DNA from 2 places in the Janthinobacterium sp. Ant5-2-1 genome. Region 1 is predicted to be linked to the other one. Evidence: riboswitches for the same ligand, from Rfam matches in the RefSeq annotation. Region 1 holds a riboswitch; the other holds the start of a gene.

The links. Region 1 has a riboswitch for thiamine pyrophosphate ahead of ASN89_RS25805 (TonB-dependent siderophore receptor). Riboswitches for the same ligand answer to the same signal wherever they lie in the genome.
Region 2: it holds a riboswitch for thiamine pyrophosphate, as region 1 does, so the genes downstream of both, thiC (phosphomethylpyrimidine synthase ThiC) here and ASN89_RS25805 (TonB-dependent siderophore receptor) in region 1, are expected to answer to the same signal.

The regions. Positions count from the first base shown of each region.
Region 1 is NZ_LNCE01000126.1:66,729-75,654, forward strand. It holds gene ASN89_RS25790 (DUF2867 domain-containing protein) at 1-46, shown strand, start outside; gene pnuC (nicotinamide riboside transporter PnuC) at 142-753, shown strand; gene ASN89_RS25800 (AAA family ATPase) at 753-1,301, shown strand; gene ASN89_RS25805 (TonB-dependent siderophore receptor) at 1,298-3,445, opposite strand; TPP riboswitch at 3,533-3,630, opposite strand; gene ASN89_RS25810 (iron-containing alcohol dehydrogenase) at 3,698-4,855, opposite strand; gene ASN89_RS25815 (hypothetical protein) at 4,998-5,303, shown strand; gene ASN89_RS25820 (Imm26 family immunity protein) at 5,397-5,876, shown strand; gene ASN89_RS25825 (sensor histidine kinase) at 6,009-7,367, opposite strand; gene ompR (two-component system response regulator OmpR) at 7,381-8,082, opposite strand; gene ASN89_RS25835 (hypothetical protein) at 8,451-8,735, shown strand; gene ASN89_RS25840 (flagellar assembly protein A) at 8,891-8,926, shown strand, end outside.
Region 2 is NZ_LNCE01000078.1:13,435-22,360, forward strand. It holds gene ASN89_RS23050 (S-(hydroxymethyl)glutathione dehydrogenase/class III alcohol dehydrogenase) at 40-1,146, opposite strand; gene ASN89_RS23055 (ANTAR domain-containing response regulator) at 1,233-1,865, opposite strand; gene thiE (thiamine phosphate synthase) at 1,944-2,555, opposite strand; gene thiD (bifunctional hydroxymethylpyrimidine kinase/phosphomethylpyrimidine kinase) at 2,566-3,333, opposite strand; gene ASN89_RS23070 (thiazole synthase) at 3,330-4,124, opposite strand; gene thiS (sulfur carrier protein ThiS) at 4,282-4,494, opposite strand; gene thiC (phosphomethylpyrimidine synthase ThiC) at 4,506-6,419, opposite strand; TPP riboswitch at 6,499-6,614, opposite strand; gene ASN89_RS23085 (hypothetical protein) at 6,698-6,955, opposite strand; gene ASN89_RS23090 (response regulator) at 6,994-7,800, opposite strand; gene ASN89_RS23095 (ATP-binding protein) at 7,829-8,926, opposite strand, start outside.

The DNA of each region.
Region 1 (8,926 bases):
CGTGCGGCGTTCGCTGGCGCGCGCCGTCAAGGAAGGCTTTGCCTGAGCGGGTTGAACGGGGAAGGGGCGTGACGCTGCGGGCAATCTTGCTTATTCATTGCCGGTATTGCATACTGCACCACCAGCCTCATCACGATTCCCATGAACGATACGCTTCTCCTGCTGGGTTTTGCCACCACGCCGCTTGAACTGATTTCCTTTGTCCTGGCATTGACAACCGTTGCGCTGAACATCCGCCAGAATCACTGGGCGTGGCTGTTCGCCATCATTTCCTCGGCCGCCTACGGTTTCGTGTTTTTCGAGTCGCGCCTGTATGGCGACATGGCCTTGCAACTGCTGTTCATCAGCGTCTCATTCTGGGGCTGGTACCAGTGGCTGCATCCGGCCAGTGGCGGCAAGACCTTGCCCGTCACGCGCCTCGATGGCCGCGGCTGGCTGGCTTGCGCCGTAGGCTGGCTGGTCGGCTTCCTGCTGATCGCTTGGCTGCTGACGACGACGGACACGGACGTGCCGCACGCGGACGGTTTCCTCACGGCAGGCAGCCTGGTGGGCCAATTCCTGCTGTCGCGCAAGAAGCTGGAAAATTGGATCGCCTGGATCATCGTCGACGTGCTGTACGTGTGGCTGTATGTGCACAAGGGCCTGACCCTGACGGCCGTGCTGTATGCGTTCTTCGTCGTGATGGCCATCATCGGCTTGCTGGCGTGGAGAAAGTCGGCGCCGGCCGCGCCCGATGCGATGGTCCTCAAGTGATGGGCCATTGCGTGCGCGTAGCCATCCTGGGCGCGGAGTCGTCGGGCAAGTCGACCCTGGCGGCCGCCCTGGCCGAGCGCTACGGCACCGTCTGGGTGCCCGAGTATTTACGGGAATTTGTCGAGACGCAGGGCAGGGTGCCCGTCGCGGCCGACCAGTATGGCATTGCGCGCACGCAAGTCGAACGCGAGGCGGCAGCCGCCGCGCAAGCGCGCAACTTCCTGTTTTGCGACACGACGCCGTTGATGACGGTCGTCTACAGTCGCCATTATTTCGATGGCGCCGATGCACCGCTGGCGGCGCTGGCCGATGCCACGCAGTACGATTTGACGTTAGTGACGGCGCCCGACAGCCCGTGGGTGGCCGACGGCTTGCAGCGTGAGTCGGAAGCTGTGCGCCAGCTGATCTACCGCTACCTGCTCGACGAGCTCGACGCGCGCGGCATTGTGTACCACGTGCTGCGCGACAGCCTGGCGGCGCGCCTGGAACAGGCGGCGCCTTTGCTGCGGCAGGCGCTGGCTGCAGCGTCTGCCATTTCCCTCAATTAAAAATCAAACTGTGCCGACACCTTGAAGGTGCGGCTGGCGCCCGGATACAGATAGCCGTCCGATTCCGGCGTCACGTCGCGCCAGTAGAACTTGTCGGCCACGTTGTTGACGCTGGCGCGCAGCACGGCGCGCGTGCCGGCGATGCGCGTTGCCCAGGCGGCGCCCAGGTTGAACACGTTGTACGACGGCACGAAGGTCGTGTTGTTGTACTCAAACGCTTTCTTGCCCGCAAATTCCCAGCTGCCATTCACGCTCAAGCCTGCCACCTGCTGCACGGCGTAGTCCGCATGCACGGCTGCCTTGAAGGCCGGCACGTTGGGCACGCGCTTGCCATCGAGGTCGGCATTGCCCGTGCCTGATTGCTGGCTGTTCAGGGCTGTCACGGAGGCGCCCAGGCTCAGGTTGGACGATGCTTTGCCCTGGGCCGACAATTCCAGGCCACGTTGCTGGGCCTGGCCTTCGCGCACGAAGTAGCCTGCGGCATTCTGGAATTCCAGGCCCTTGCGGATCTGGAACAGGCTGGCCGCCACCATGAAGTCCGGCGTCACATCCATCTTCGCGCCAAGCTCGATCTGCTTGGCGCGGCTGGGCGTGAGTTCCTCGTTGGCATTCATCGCCTTGCGGTCGGCCGTGCCGCCATGTTCCATGCCCTGCGAATAGGCCGCGTACACGGACACATTGTCGAGCGGGGTGTAGACGAGCGACACGTTGGGCAGCAGGAAATCGTGCTTGGCGCGGATTTCCTTGTCGGCCTTCAGCACATACTGGTAGCCGTCGACGTCGATATGGCGCAAGCCGCCATGCAGCTTCCAGTTTTGGGCCAGGCTGACGATATCCTGCACGAAGACGGAGTTTTCCGTGTCCTTGCGCACCAGGCGCACCGGGCCTTGCACACCCGTCGACATGTCGACGATCTGCGGGTGGTAGATATTGCTCACGCCAGCCCATTCGTACACGTACAGGCCCGCGCGGTCCTTGCGGCGGAAGGTCGAGACGCCGGCCGTGAATTCATGGCGCAGGGAACCGGTGGCGAACTTGCCCTGGATCATGGCTTGCGCGCTCAGCGGCTTTTTCGTTTCGCCCAGGCTGCGGTAGTCATACACGTCGTAGTCGCCATTGCCGCAGAAGCCAGGGTACAGGTCTTGCGCGCTGCAGCCGTACGGGAAGGCCGTGTAGTCGTCGCGCTTGAACGAGTGCTGGTTGGCCGACAGGGTGGCGTGCCAGTCGTCATTGAACGCGTACTGGAAGCGCAGGCCGATATTGCCGGTGATGGTTTCCACGGGGCGCGTCCATGGCTGCAGGTTGAGCATGGCGTCGGCGCTGATGCCGGTCGGTAGGGTCTTGTTGTTCAGCAGCTGGAAGCCGGGCGCCGTCGCCTGCGCCTTGTCCTGGTAGTCGGCATCGATCTGCAGCAGCGCTTGCGGCGAGATTTGCCAGTCGAAGGCGCCGGAAATGAACTTGCGGTTGCCGTCCGCGCCCTTGATGTAGGAGCGCAGGCGCTCGGCCGCCACGTTGACGCGGTAGCCGAAGCGCGTGTCTTCCAAGCGGCCGCCCAGGTCGACGGCGCCGTACAGGGTGCCCCGCTCGCGCGTTTCCACGGTGACGGTGCGCAGCGGTGCGGCGGTGGGGCGCTTGACGATGAAGTCGACCACGCCGCCCGGCGCGGCCACGCCTGCCTGCAAGCCGGCCAGGCCTTTCAGCACTTCGATGCGTTCCTTGTTTTCCAGCGGAATTTGCGTATCGCCAGGAATGGCCACGCCATCCTTGCGGTAGCTGGAATTGTTGTCGAGCTTGAAGCCGCGGATGGAAAACTGTTCCGCATAGCCGACGGCGTTGTAGGCGTCGTTGATGCTGGTGTCGAGCTTGACGGCATCGCTGAGATTGCGGATCTGCAAGTCCTGCATGTCTTTTTGCGAAATGACGGTGACGGACGCCGGCGTCTGCAGCAGCGGCGCGTCGGAAAAGCCGCCCACGGAGGCGCGCTTGGCAGCCGGCGCCTTGCTGGCCGTGACGACGACTTCGGCCATGCTCTGGGCCTGCGGGTCGGCGGCTTCGGCGCCGTCGTTCGCGGCAAAGGCCGGTGCGGCAAACGCGTGCAGGATCGCCAGGGTCAAAACAGAAACGGATAAATTCGGTGTGGACATAGATTGCTCGTGGTTCAAGCCGTCTCTTTAAGAAGAGCACGGCAGGCTGCTTGTTCGGCTGGCGCCAACGCAGGAGCTATCAAAGGAGGGAGGTACTTTGCGCTTTCCTTCGCTGGCATTATCCAGATCAGGTACGAAGGGTATCTCTCACCCGGATGACTGCTCCAGGACCCCTAGCGAAATGACAGCTTAGCATGAAGCACGGCCAGCTGTCCCACCCGGCTGACCGTTTTACAACAGTGTGGTGCGAATCTACAGGCTCAGTTCCAGCACCTTGCGGCTGATGGCGGGCGTGATTTCACGCTGTTCGCCCAGCGCCGTCATGCCGTGCGCTTCCAGGGCGGACACGACTGCATCCACGCTGGCATGGTTCAGGCCATAGTCGGCCAGACGCGTCTTGACGCCCATGTGGCGGAAGAAGAATTCCGTGCGCGCGATGGCGGCCTCGATGCGGCCATCCTCGTCGCCGCCATCCAGGCCCCAGACGCGGGCCGCGTATTGCAGCAGCTTGGCGCGCTTGGCCTGCTTGCGCACGCGCAGCATGCTGGGCAGGATGATGGCCAGGGTTTGCGCGTGGTCGAGCTCGTACAAGGCCGTCAATTCATGGCCGATGGCGTGCGTGGACCAGTCCTGCGGCACGCCCACGCCGATCAGGCCGTTCAAGGCCAGGGTGGCGCTCCACATCACATTGGCGCGCACGTCGTAGTCATCGGGGTGCGACAGCGCTTTCGGGCCTTCCTCGATCAGGGTCAGCAGGATGCCTTCGGCAAAGCGGTCCTGCACGGAGGCGTTCACGGGATAGGTCAGGTATTGCTCCATCACATGCGCAAACGCGTCGACGACGCCATTGCCAACCTGGCGCAGCGGCAAGGTGAACGTTTTCGACGGGTCCAGCACGGAGAATTTCGGATACACCTTGCGGCTCATGAACGAGCGCTTTTCCTGCGTGGCCTTGCGCGTGATCACGGCCGAGCCATTCATTTCGGACCCCGTGGCCGGCAAGGTCAATACGGTGCCGAAGGGCAGGGCGGCCTCGACGATCTTGCCGCCCTTGGCCAGGATGTCCCACGCCTCGCCCTCGTGCAGGGCGGCGGCGGCGATGAACTTGGTGCCATCGACCACGGAACCGCCGCCGACGGCCAGCAGGAAATCGATGCGCTCGCTTTTCACGAGGGCCACGGCCTGCATCAGGGTTTCATAGCTGGGATTGGGTTCGATGCCGGCAAACTCGATCATCGTATGCCCGGCCAGCGCCGCCCTGACATCATCGTAGACGCCGTTCTGCTTGATGCTGCCGCCGCCATACGTCATGAGCACCCTGGCCTGCGGCGGGATCAGCGCCGTGATGGCGGCGATCTGGCCCTGGCCGAAGAGGATTTGCGTCGGATTGTAAAAGTCGAAATTGAACATGGGGCTCCTGCCGCTGAGGTTTAGGCTATTGCTGAGCCATGATTATGGCCGAACGGGTGGAAACGTGTCGTGGACGCTTGAGCTTTTCGCCCGCGCGGTGGAGAATGCAGTCGATGTCACCACCACGCGAAAAGGAATGCGCATGACCACCGTCCCACTGGAAGAATCCGGCCTGCCGGCCACCGCGCTCGACATGCACCGCGCCATCGGCGCCACCATCGCCGCGCTGCAGGCGCTGGACTTGAACAGCCAGCGTTTCGAAGCGTGCACGGACCCGGAACTGCGCCGCGTGCTCGCGCATGCGGGCGACACGAGCCGCAAGGAAGCGGCCATGCTGCTCGAATGGATGCGCCGCCGCGACGCGCGCCTGGACACGGCCATGAAGGAAGCGCTGTTCAAGGCGGGGCCGATTGTTGCCCAGTATCACTATGACGAGAAAATATTGTAACTATTGGTTTGTTGTTGTGGCGTACCATGCGCCACTTTCGCATCGCTTCGCGTAGACTGTGCCCCGAACACGATTTTGGGGGAGTTTGCAGAAATGAAATCATTACCATACCGAGAAGGCAGCTGGTTTGCCGTGCCCCTGCCGGGCGGCGGTTATGCCGTCGGCGTGGTGGCGCGCAGGGCGCCTGCCGGGCGCATCATGCTGGCGTATATGTTCGGGCCGAAGCGCGACAGCCTGCCTGCGCTGGAAGAGCTGGAAGGCTTGCGGCCGGAACAGGCCGTACGCCGCCTGCGCACGGGCGACATGGCCTTGCTCAACGAACGCTGGCCCCTGCTGGGCGACAGTCCCCACTGGAACCGCGACGACTGGCCCATGCCGGCCTTTATCCGCCGCAACGAATCCTTGCAGCGTGCCTGGCGCGCCAGCTATGCGGACGCCGATCCTGCCAAGCTGAACCGCGAGGAATCGATCCCCTTCGACACGCCGGGCATGGAAAGCGATTCCCTGTACGGCTACGGGGCGACGGAATTGTTAATGAATAAATTGCTCGCGCAGGAGCAGGCGTCGGCTTGACCGCGGTCCGGCGGCGTAGGTCGGATTAGCGAGGCCTTGCCTCGCGTAATCCGACAACATTGTTGGCCAAGGCCGCTGGTGGTGTCGGCTTACGCGCCTTGCGCTAAGCCGACCTACGCCGACCTACGCCGCTTACGCCGCTGGCAAGCTGATCTGAAACGCCAGGCCGCCGCCTTCGCGGTTGCGGACCTGCAATTCGGCGCCATGGCGCAGCAGCACGCGGTCGACGATGGCCAGGCCCAGGCCGGCGCCATTTGCCTGTCCGCGCGCCGTGTCGAGGCGGGTAAACGGCTTCATCAGCTGCTCGATCTTTTCCGCCGGCACGCCCGTGCCGTGGTCCTGCACTTCGATGATGACCTTTTTCGCGCCGTGGCTGGTGCGTACCTGGCAGGCGATGTCGATTTCCGTCACGTCGCCGCCCGGCGTCTTGCCATAGCGGCGCGCATTCTCGATCAGGTTGTTCAATACGCGGCGCAAATCGGTGGGGTTGCCCATCGCATGCGCGCCATCGGCGATGGTGGCGTTGATCTTCACGTCCGGCAGGCGCATGGCTTCGCGCGTCATGTCGTTGAGCAAGCCACTGAGGTCGACGTCCGTAAAGCTCGACGCTTCCGTCGGCTTGGCATAGTCGAGGAACTGGCCGATGATGGCGTCCATCTGCCCGATATCGGACTGGATGCCTTCGCGCGCCTCGTCGGACAGATTCGCCATCTCCACTTCCAGCTGCATGCGTGCCAGCGGCGTGCGCAAGTCGTGCGAAATGCCCGCCAAGATCACGGCGCGGTCCGATTCCACCTGTTTCAGATCATCGACCATCTGGTTAAAGCTGCGGTTCGCCTCAATGATCTCGATCGGGCCCTTTTCCGGCAGCGGCGCCGGCTGCTTGCCCTTGGCGATGTCGCGCGCGGCCGCCGTCAGACGCGACAGCGGCAGATTGATCAGGCTGGAAATGATGGCCGCCCCCAGCAGGGACAGCAGGGACACCAGGCTGGCCCAGCCCAGCCACTGGAAGCCCGTCAGGCCGCGCAGGCGCTCGCGGTCCAGCATCAGCCAGTACTCGTCGTCGTCGATCTTGAAGCTGACCCAGAAGCCGGCCACGCCATTGACGCGCGCGGAAAAGCGCGTGTCTTTGCCCAGCTTGGCCTTCACCAGCGCCTCGATCTCGGGCATCAGGTAATTGTCGGGCGGCGGCTCGATGCGGTCGTCCTCTTCCAGCGAGAAGATGCGGATGCCTTCATTGCTGACGAGGTCGAACAGCAGCTCGCGCCGCAGCTCGGGAGCCGAGTGCGTCAGGGCCGCATGCGTGATGGTGACGACGGAAATGATCTGGGCGGAAATCTGCTGCGCCTGCGGCTCGCGCTGGATGACGGAAATCATGCCGATCCAGGTGATCATGCTGACGGTGGTCAAAGTGCCCAGCAGCAAAAAGGTACGCCAGAACAGGCCGCTTTTCAGCCGCGCCAGGCTGATATCGGGAACAAGCTTCATCATGCCTCGCCTGCGATCAGCGCGGCTGTCCGTCCGGGATGAAGACGTAGCCGAGGCCCCACACGGTCTGGATGAACAGCGGGCTCGACGGGTCGGGTTCGATCAGCTTGCGCAGGCGCGAGATTTGCACGTCCAGGCTGCGGTCGAACACTTCGTATTCGCGGCCGCGCGCCAGTTCCATCAGTTTTTCGCGCGACAGCGGCTGGCGCGCATGGCGGGCAAACACTTTCAGCACGGAAAACTCGCCCGTCGTCAGCGGCACCGTTTCGCCATTCTTTTTCAGGGTGCGCGTGCCCAGGTCCAGCACGAAGTCGCCGAATTCGAAGGTTTGCGGCGTTTCCGACGGGGCGCCCGGGATTTCATCGGGACCCTTGCGGCGCAGTACGGCGCCGATGCGGGCCACCAGCTCGCGCGGATTGAACGGTTTCGGCAGGTAGTCGTCGGCACCCATTTCCAGGCCCACGATGCGGTCCACGTCCTCGCCCTTGGCCGTCAGCATGATGATCGGCGTCTGATCGCCCGCGCCGCGTAGGCGGCGGCAGATCGACAGGCCGTCTTCACCGGGCAGCATCAGGTCGAGCACGAGCAGGTCGTAGCGTTCGCGCAGCCACAGCTTGTTCATGGCCGTCGCGCTCTCTGCCGTGAAGACATTGAAGCCCTGTTCGGTCAGGTAGCGCCGCAGCAGGTCGCGCAGGCGCACATCGTCATCGACCACCATGATTTTTGCCTGGTGGCCGTGGATCGATTGCGTTGTTGTATTGCTGCCGGAAGTGGAGGTTGTGGTCATTTAGGGTGTCGTGTTATCTTATATTAGTTGCTATAGTAACGCCTCGCGCGGCGTCGGCAAGGGGCTGTGGCGACCCATTACAAAGTGTTACAAACTTTACCCAATTACTCTTACTGCACCGTGTAAAGCATCATACACTGGGGCCACAGTGGAAATCAGCTTTAGTTTATACGGCATCGCGGAAGAGGAACTCAATGAATATCTTTACTAAAAAAATTCACGCCGCTCCCAGCGCAGCTTTTGCCGCACGTACGACTGTGCTGTCCGCATGTGCCATTTGTTCCGTGTTTGCCGCCAGCTTGGCGTCAGCGCAAAACCAGCCGCCGCCACGCCGTGACGACCAGCAGCAAATGCAGGCCCAGCGATATGAACAGGTTCAGCGCAGCAACAGCAATGATACGCGCTTGCGCGAACAGCGTGACGCACGCAGTTTCGACACGCGCGCCGAAGAGCAGCGCCGCGCCAACGAAGGCGCCGACGCCTCGCGCCGCACGGGCCGCATGACGCCCGACGAGCGCCGCGACCTGCGCCGCCAAATCAACGAAGTGGGCCAGGACATCTACTCGAATCCGCCGCGCCGCTAGGCGGTGTACAACCCCATCCGACAGGGCCATCTCGCAAGACATGGCCCTGTTTGCATTTGCTCCCCCCTTTGTATTGCTCAGTCAGGCACACGGCCCCGCCGCGTGATATTGTTCTAACGCAATGAGGCAATTCTCGGTTTTTGGGGAGGCAAGTGGTGAGCGACGACGACACACCCGTTCCTGATGCGGCT
Region 2 (8,926 bases), on a different contig from region 1:
CGCAGCCTCCGCAAAAACGCCGTGGTACGGCGTAATGTATTAGTACAGCACGACGGAGCGGATCGATTCACCGCTTTTCATCAGGTCGAAGCCCTGGTTGATGTCGTCGAGCTTCAAACGGTGCGTGATCAAATCGTCGATATTGAGCTTGCCTTCCATATACCAGTCGACGATCTTCGGCACGTCCGTGCGGCCGCGCGCGCCACCGAAAGCGGAGCCTCTCCACACGCGCCCCGTCACCAGCTGGAATGGACGGGTGGAAATTTCCTGGCCGGCCGCCGCCACGCCGATGATGATGGACTGGCCCCAGCCCTTGTGGCAGCACTCGAGCGACTGGCGCATGGTGGTGGTGTTGCCGATGCACTCAAACGAATAGTCGGCGCCGCCGTCCGTCAGCTGCACGATGGTGTCGACCACGTTTTCCACCTCGTTGGCGTTGACGAAATGCGTCATGCCGAACTTGCGTGCGATTTCCTGACGCGCCGGGTTGATGTCGACGCCGATGATCTTGTCGGCGCCGACCATCTTGGCCGCCTGGATCACGTTCAAGCCGATGCCGCCCAGGCCGAATACGACCACGTTGGCGCCCGCCTCGACCTTGGCCGTAAACAGCACGGCGCCCACGCCGGTGGTGACGCCGCAGCCGATGTAGCAAACCTTGTCGAATGGCGCATCTTCGCGGATCTTCGCCAGGGCGATTTCCGGCACGACGATGTAGTTGGAAAAGGTGGACGTGCCCATGTAATGGAAGATGGGCTTGCCATCGATGGAAAAGCGCGACGTCGCGTCCGGCATCAGGCCGCGGCCCTGGGTCGAGCGGATCGATTGGCACAAGTTGGTCTTTTGCGACAGGCAAAATTTGCACTGGCGGCATTCCGGCGTGTACAGGGGAATGACGTGGTCATCCTTTTTCAGGCTTTTCACGCCCGGCCCCACGTCGACGACGATGCCGGCGCCTTCATGGCCCAGGATGGACGGGAAGATGCCTTCCGGATCGGCGCCCGACAGGGTGTAATAATCCGTGTGGCAAATGCCCGTGGCCTTGATCTCGACCAGTACCTCACCCTCGCGCGGGCCGGCCAGGTCGACTTCTTCGATGGTCAAAGGCGCGCCGGCCTTCCATGCAATCGCTGCTTTGGTTTTCATGTGTGTCCTGTGCTGTGTATGGTTGAACCGGGCGCGCCAGCGCGCCGTATCGCCACATCATAGCAAAGCAGGCGCCAGGAAAACGCTTACTTGGTTTTCGCGCGGTTCAAGAACGCCCCGTGCAAGCCGTTCAGGGTTTCCTCGGCCAGCAGCAGCTGGCTGGCGATTTCATTGATCTTGCGGCGGCTGGAACGGGCGTGGTCGCGCAACACTTCGAAGGCCGTGTTGCGGTCCGTCTGGAATTTGCCCATCAGCAAACCGACTGCCAGGCTCGTTTCGCGGCCGGCGGCCAGCGCCGCGTTCAGATTCAGTTCCGTGCGGCGCAGCTGGCGGATTTCATCGGCACGGGCCAGGCCCGCTTCGAACGCGGGCATCAAGCGGCCTTCATCGACGGGTTTCACCACGTAACCGACGGCGCCGTAGGCGGCCGCCTGCTTGCCCGATTCGCTGTCGCCGCTGCCGGACAGGAACATGAACGGCACGGCCGTTTCGCCATGCAGGCGCTTGGCCAGTTCCAGGCCGGACATGCCCGGCATGTGGATGTCGAGCAAGGCCAGGTCCGGCTCGCGCTGGGCGATCAGCTGCAGCGCCACTTCGGCCGAATGGGCCAGGGCTGTTTCGTAGCCGGCATGGCGCAGGACTTCGCCGAGGAACTCCAACAGGAGCTGGTCATCGTCAACGATCAGGATAAGGCGTTTCGCGGCGGCTGGCTGGCTCATGGGTGGGGGACCTCGGTAATGAATGATGTTCTTATTATATGCCGATTATTCCCCCAAACCAGCCCTGCACGTCCATGCTCACGCCGCAAACAAGTGATTGAATTGCTGCACCGCAATATTCACATCGTCCGCCTGATAGACGCTGCTGATGGCCGCCACCATGTCGGCCCCGCGTGCGGCCAGCGGTGCGGCGTTCTCCGGCGTCATGCCCCCGATCACCACGCAGGGCAAGGCAATCTCGCGCTTGGCCTGCAGCACGATGTCCAGCGGTGTCGTGACCGGGTACTTTTTCACCAGCGACGGATAAAAGCCGCCGAAGGCCACATAGCTGGCGCCGCCCGCCTCCGCCGTCCTTGCCAATGTCATGTCGCCATAGCAGGAAGCGCCGACGATCTTGTCCTTGCCCAGCCGCGCGCGCACCTGCGCCACGGACGCATCCGTGCCGCCCACGTGCACGCCGTCCGCATCGAGCGCTTCGCACAGCTCGATAAAATCGTTAATGATGAAAGGCACGCCATACTTGCGGGACAGCGCCAGCAAGGCGCCAGCCTGTTCGCGCCGCTGCTCCGCGTCGGCGCTCTTGTGGCGGTATTGCAGCAGGGCCACGCCTTCCTGCAAGGCTTGCTCGCTCACGTCGAGCAGGCGGTCGGTGTCGTCCCAGTTCGGGGTGACCAGATACAATCCACGCATGATGTTTTCCTTATTGAATGAATCGTTGCGGTATCAGCTGACCTGGCGCTATCGCATACGCGTCGGACAGGGCCGCATGACAATAACGCTGCGCGCCATCGAGCGCATCTTGCATCCGCACGCCTTGCGCCAGACGCGCCGCGATGGCCGACGCCAAAGTGCAGCCGCTGCCATGAAATTCGCCGGGCAGGCGCGGCCAGCGCCACGCGTGCTCCCTGCCATCGGCGTCAAACCAGCGGTTGACGATCATCTCGCCTTCGCCGTGGCCGCCCGTCACCAGCACGTTCCGACAGCCTTGCGCGCGCAAGTTTTCTACGCCGCCGAGGACCACCGCTTCCGGCCCGTTCGGTACGATCACGGTCGTCACCGGCAACAAGGGCGCCAGCGCCAGCACGACATCGTCCCGGCTAAGCACGTCGCCATGGCCGCTGGCCAGCACGGGATCGAGCACGACAGGTAAATGCGGCCGGGCCAGCCGCAATTGCGCGATCAGTTGCGCAATGACGGCCGCATTCGCGGCGCTGCCGGGAATGCCGATTTTCACGGCATGAATCGCCATCTTGTCGATCAGCGCCTGCGCCTGCCGGCGCAGCAATTCCGGCGCCACCGGCTCGACGCCAAAGACGCGGTCGTTGTCCTGCACCGTCAGCGCCGTGATGACGGGCAGCGCATGCGCGCCCTGCGCGGCAATGGCCAGGATATCGGCGGCGATACCGGCGCCGCCCGAGGGATCGACACCGGCAAACACCAGCACCGCCGGCAAGCTGCCTGGCTTCACGCCAGGCGGCCCGCCATCGGCGACGACGGCGACGCGGCAAACTTGCGCGGCATGCGCCCCGCCAGAAACGCTTCGCGCCCGGCCCGCACGGCCAGTTTCATCGCATGCGCCATGCGCACGGGGTCGCGCGCACCGGCAATGGCCGTATTCATCAGCACGCCATCGCAGCCCAGTTCCATGGCAATGGCCGCATCCGACGCCGTGCCCACGCCGGCATCGACGAGCACGGGCACTTTCGCCTGGTCGATGATCAGCGACAAATTCCACGGGTTCAAGATGCCCATGCCCGAGCCGATCAGGGAGGCGAGCGGCATGACGGCCACGCAGCCGATATCTTCCAGAATCTTCGCCTGGATCGGGTCGTCGCTGCAGTAGACCATCACGTCAAAGCCATCCTTGACCAGCGCTTCGGCGGCGACCAAGGTTTCCGGCATGTGCGGAAACAAGGTCTTTTCGTCACCGAGCACTTCCAGTTTCACGAGATTGCGCCCGCCCAGCAGCTCGCGCGCCAGTTGCAGGGTATAGACGGCGTCCTTCGCGTTGTAGCAGCCGGCCGTGTTCGGCAAGATCGTGTACTGGTCCGGCGGCACGAAGTCGAGCAGGCTGGGCGCGTTCGGATCCTGGCCAATATTTACCCTGCGGATCGCCACCGTGATGATCTGCGCCTCGGCCGCATCCGTCGCTTCGCGCGTCTGCGGCAAATCCTTGTACTTGCCGCTGCCGACCAGCAGGCGCGATTGATACTGTTTTCCTGCAATGGTCAGCAGGTCGTTATGTGTTGCGGTATTCATGTGTTCTTCCTTAAGTTTTTAAACGTCCGAAGAAAACCGTAACGAGCGGCGATGATTTGTGGCCGAGACGCGCAACCGTGCTAGAGCACGGGGGCGCCGAGCCGGTGAGCATCGCAGGCCGAAAAGCGCGACGCGCAGTAGGTTTGCTTGGACGTTTTCAGCCGCCGCCGATGGCGCGGACTATTTCCACTTGATCCTGGGTTTGCAAGACCTGTCCCGGCCACGCCTTGCGCGGCACGACATTGCGGTTGACGGCCAGCGCCAGCGCCTGGTTTTCCAGCGACAGGGCGGCGATCAATTTGTCCAGGGTTTGCCCCGGCGGCACCTGGTGCGGTGCGCCGTTGAGCGTGATGTTGATGAATGCAGGCATCACGCTCTCCCTCAGACCTTGCGGTACAGCTCGGCGCCGTTCTTGATGAATTCAATGGCCTTGATTTCCATGCCCTGCTTGAGCGCCTTGTCTTCCGCGATGCCCATGCCGGCCGCGTATTCGCGCACTTCCTGCGTGATTTTCATCGAGCAGAAATGGGGGCCGCACATGGAGCAGAAATGCGCCACCTTGGCCGAATCCTTGGGCAAGGTTTCATCGTGGAATTCGCGCGCCTTGTCCGGGTCCAGGCCGATGTTGAACTGGTCGTCCCAGCGGAATTCGAAGCGGGCTTTCGACAGGGCGTTGTCGCGGATTTGCGCGCCCGGATGGCCCTTCGCCAGGTCGGCCGCGTGCGCCGCAATCTTGTAGGTGATGATGCCGTCCTTGACGTCCGCCTTGTTGGGCAGGCCCAGGTGTTCCTTCGGCGTCACGTAGCACAGCATGGCCGTGCCGTACCAGCCGATCATGGCCGCGCCGATGCCGGACGTGATGTGGTCGTAGCCGGGTGCGATATCGGTCGTCAGCGGCCCCAGGGTGTAGAACGGCGCTTCGCCGCACTGCTCCAGCTGCAAGTCCATGTTTTCCTTGATCAGCTGCATGGGCACGTGGCCAGGCCCCTCGATCATCACTTGCACGTCATGCTTCCACGCGACTTGGGTCAGCTCGCCCAGGGTCTTCAGCTCGCCCAGCTGCGCCTCGTCGTTGGCGTCATAGATGGAGCCGGGACGCAGGCCGTCGCCCAGCGAGAACGACACGTCGTACGCCTTCATGATTTCGCAAATTTCTTCGAAATGCGTGTACAGGAACGATTCCTGGTGATGCGCCAGACACCATTTCGCCATGATGGAGCCGCCGCGCGACACGATGCCCGTCAGGCGCTTGGCTGTCATCGGCACATAGCGCAGCAGCACGCCCGCGTGGATGGTGAAGTAATCGACGCCCTGCTCTGCCTGCTCGATCAGGGTGTCGCGGAAGATTTCCCAAGTTAAATCTTCGGCCTTGCCGTTGACCTTTTCCAGCGCCTGGTAGATCGGCACGGTACCGATCGGCACGGGGCTGTTGCGCACGATCCATTCGCGCGTCTCGTGGATATGTTTACCTGTGGACAGGTCCATCACGTTGTCGCCGCCCCAGCGGATGGCCCAGGTCATCTTTTCCACTTCCTCGCCGATCGACGAAGTGACGGCGGAATTGCCGATATTCGCGTTGATTTTTACGAGGAAATTGCGGCCGATAATCATCGGTTCCACTTCCGGATGGTTGATGTTGGCGGGAATGATGGCGCGGCCGCGGGCGATTTCCTCGCGCACGAATTCCGGCGTGATCTCGGCCGGAATGCTGGCGCCGAACGACTGGCCAGGATGCTGGCGGCCCATCAGGTCGGCCAGGCGTACGCCCATGGGGCCGGAGGCTTTCAGCTCGCGCAGATATTCCTGGCGCCGCATGTTTTCACGGATGGCCACGTATTCCATTTCCGGCGTGATGATGCCGCGCCTCGCGTAATGCATCTGCGTCACGTTCTTGCCGGCGATGGCGCGGCGCGGCTTGCGGTGCAAGTTGAAACGCAGCTCGGCCAGCTTCGGGTCCGCCAGGCGGGCGATGCCGTAGTCGGAGGTCGGGCCGGGCAACTCTTCCGTGTCGGCACGCTCGATGATCCACGGCAGGCGCGGCGTATCGAGGCCCGAGCGGATGTCGATCTGCACGTCCGGATCCGTGTAGGGGCCGGACGTGTCGTAGACGTAGATCGGCGGATTCTTTTCGCCGCCGAACGACGCTTCCGTATCGGACTGGCTGATCTCGCGCATGGGCACGCGGATGTCGGGGCGGCTGCCTTCAACATAGATCTTGCGCGAATTGGGCAGCGGCGCGATGGCGGCTTCGTCGACCGTGGCGGTGGCGGAGAGGAATTTCGGGTTGGCGTTCATTTTGGCTCCTTGGCTAGACTATTTTTAAGCCTGGAGCCAGCTAAGGAGGTTCGGCTGTGCGCACGCGGAAAAGCGGGGTGCGTTCATCCTAAAGCTTCCCTTCGCTGGCATTATCCAGATCAGGTTCGGAGGGTATTTCTCACCCGCGCTTGCACTGTGTTTTCACAGCGAAAGGCAGGACCCCTAGCGTTTGCCGCCTTGCGGCAGCGAGCCAATTATACGCGGTTCACGTCGCGTGGCCAGATGATTTCTTGCAGGTGTCGTCTTTGTACATCGCTCTACTTCTTCTTGCCCCAGCGCCAGCTGGTCGGTTCGCCCTTCAGCTGGCAGATGAAAATAAGCACGGCAACGATGGCCGCTTCATAGACGATGTAGCCGACCAACATGGTTTGCGGCGGGAACAGGAAGGCGCCGCAGGCGAACAGCGCCAGCGCGGCCAGAAACACCAGCCAGCCCTGCCAGGTGATGGGCAAGCCCCAGCCCCAGCCATAGGTTTTGGCGGGGAACCAGTATTGCGGCCTTGATTTGTCAGTCATGATTTTTCCTGGTCAGTATCGATAGCACCCAGTATAAATCAGCCGATGCGATGGCGTTCCGTGACGTCGAGGCCGATGCCGCGGTAGCCGATGAAGCGGCTGCCATTGTCGAACATCGGTTCGCCGCTCACTTGCAGGTACTGCGTGCTGCCGTCGAGATTGGCGCGGCTGTAGATGAAATCGAGAAACGGTTCGCGCGCGGCAATTTTTGCGTCGAGCAAGGCGCGCTCGGTGGCGTTCCAGCGCTGCGGCTCTTGCTCGCTGCCGATGCCCAGCATTTCGGCCACGGGGCCGGAAAAGCGCGTCAGATTGCCCTGCGCATCCTGCTCCCAGTACCAGTCGGACGACAGTTCCGTGAAGCGCTGGAAGCGCGCTTCGCTTTCGCGCAGTTCCGCCGTGCGCTCTTCCACCATCTGTTCGAGCGACTTGTTGTATTCGGCCAGCTTCTGGTACAGCAGGCGCACTTCCAGCATGTTGTGGATGCGCGTTTTCACTTCCACCAGGTCGAACGGTTTGCTGACGAAATCCTTGGCGCCCGCTTGCAGCGCGCGCAGCTTGTGGCCGGGCTGGGCCGTGATCACCAGCACGGGCAGATAGCTGCCCGCCTCGATGTCGCGCAAGCCTTCCATGACTTCAAAACCATCCATTTCCGGCATCTGCAAGTCGAGCAGGATCAGGTCGTAGCGGTGCTGCTGGTGCAGCGCGCGCACGGCTTGCGGGTCCATGGTGGAAGTAATGCGCGTATAACCGGCATTGCGCAGCACCTGTTCCAGCAGCATGACGTTCGCCTCCTGGTCATCGACGATGAGGATGCTGGCGTTCAGAATCTCGGTGGCTTGAAGCATGGCGGTATTCCTAAAAATAAATGCTGAATTAGCGTACTGCGTGAATGTCGTCGGCCAGGCCGTGCGCGGCCGCATGGTGCAGGGCCACGTCGAGCGCATCCATGAATTCGACGACCTTGATCGGCTTGGTCAGGTAGCGGAAGAAGCCCGCTTCCAGGCCCTTCTCGATGTCGCGCGGCACGGCGTTGGCCGACAGGGCCATCACGGGAATATGTTTCGTGAGCGGGTCGTCATGCAGGATGTGCAGGGCGCCAAAGCCGCTGATGCCGGGCAGGTTGATATCCATCAAGATCACGTCCGGCTGATACGTGCGCGCCAGGTCGATGCCCAGGTGTGCATCGATGGCCGTGAGCAGTTTCAAATCGCTGCGGCGGGCGATCAATTGCTCCACCAACGCCAGGTTGGCGGGATTGTCTTCCACGTACAGCAAGGTGCGCTGGCTTTCCTGCGGCTCCTGCACCTGCGGCAGCGCGTCGCCATCGCCCAGCACCAGTGCGGGAGCACTGCTGGCGGCCAGCTCGAACCAGAACGTGGTGCCCACGCCGACCGTGCTGTCGACGCCGATGGTGCCGCCCATCAATTCGACCAGCTGCTTGGTGACGACGAGGCCGATGCCCGTGCCCTCTTCCGTGCTGTTTTCCTGTCCCAGGCGGTTGAAGGGCTGGAACAGCTGGGCTACCTGGCCCGCATCGAGACCGGCGCCACTGTCGCGCACGCTCACGCGCACACGCTCGCCATGGCGGCTGCATTCGACGGTGACGGCGCCGCCGCCCTGGTTGTACTTGATGGCGTTCGACAGCAGGTTGACCATCACCTGTTTCACGCGCGTGCGGTCCGCATGCACATAGAAGGCCTGGCCGCAGCGGGGGAAATGCATGCGGATGCCGCGCTTTTCCGCCTGCGGCGCGATCATTGCCTGGCAATCCTGCAACACGTCGAGCAGCGACATCGCTTCCTGCGACAAGGTGACCTTGCCCGATTCGATCATGGCCAGGTCGAGGATTTCATTAATCAGGCGTAACAGATACCAGCCGCCCTTGAGGATTTGCTCGATCGAGCGCTGCTGCGGCGGGCTCGGTGGCGGCACGTCGGACGCCATCAGCTGCGCAAAGCCCAGCACGGCGTT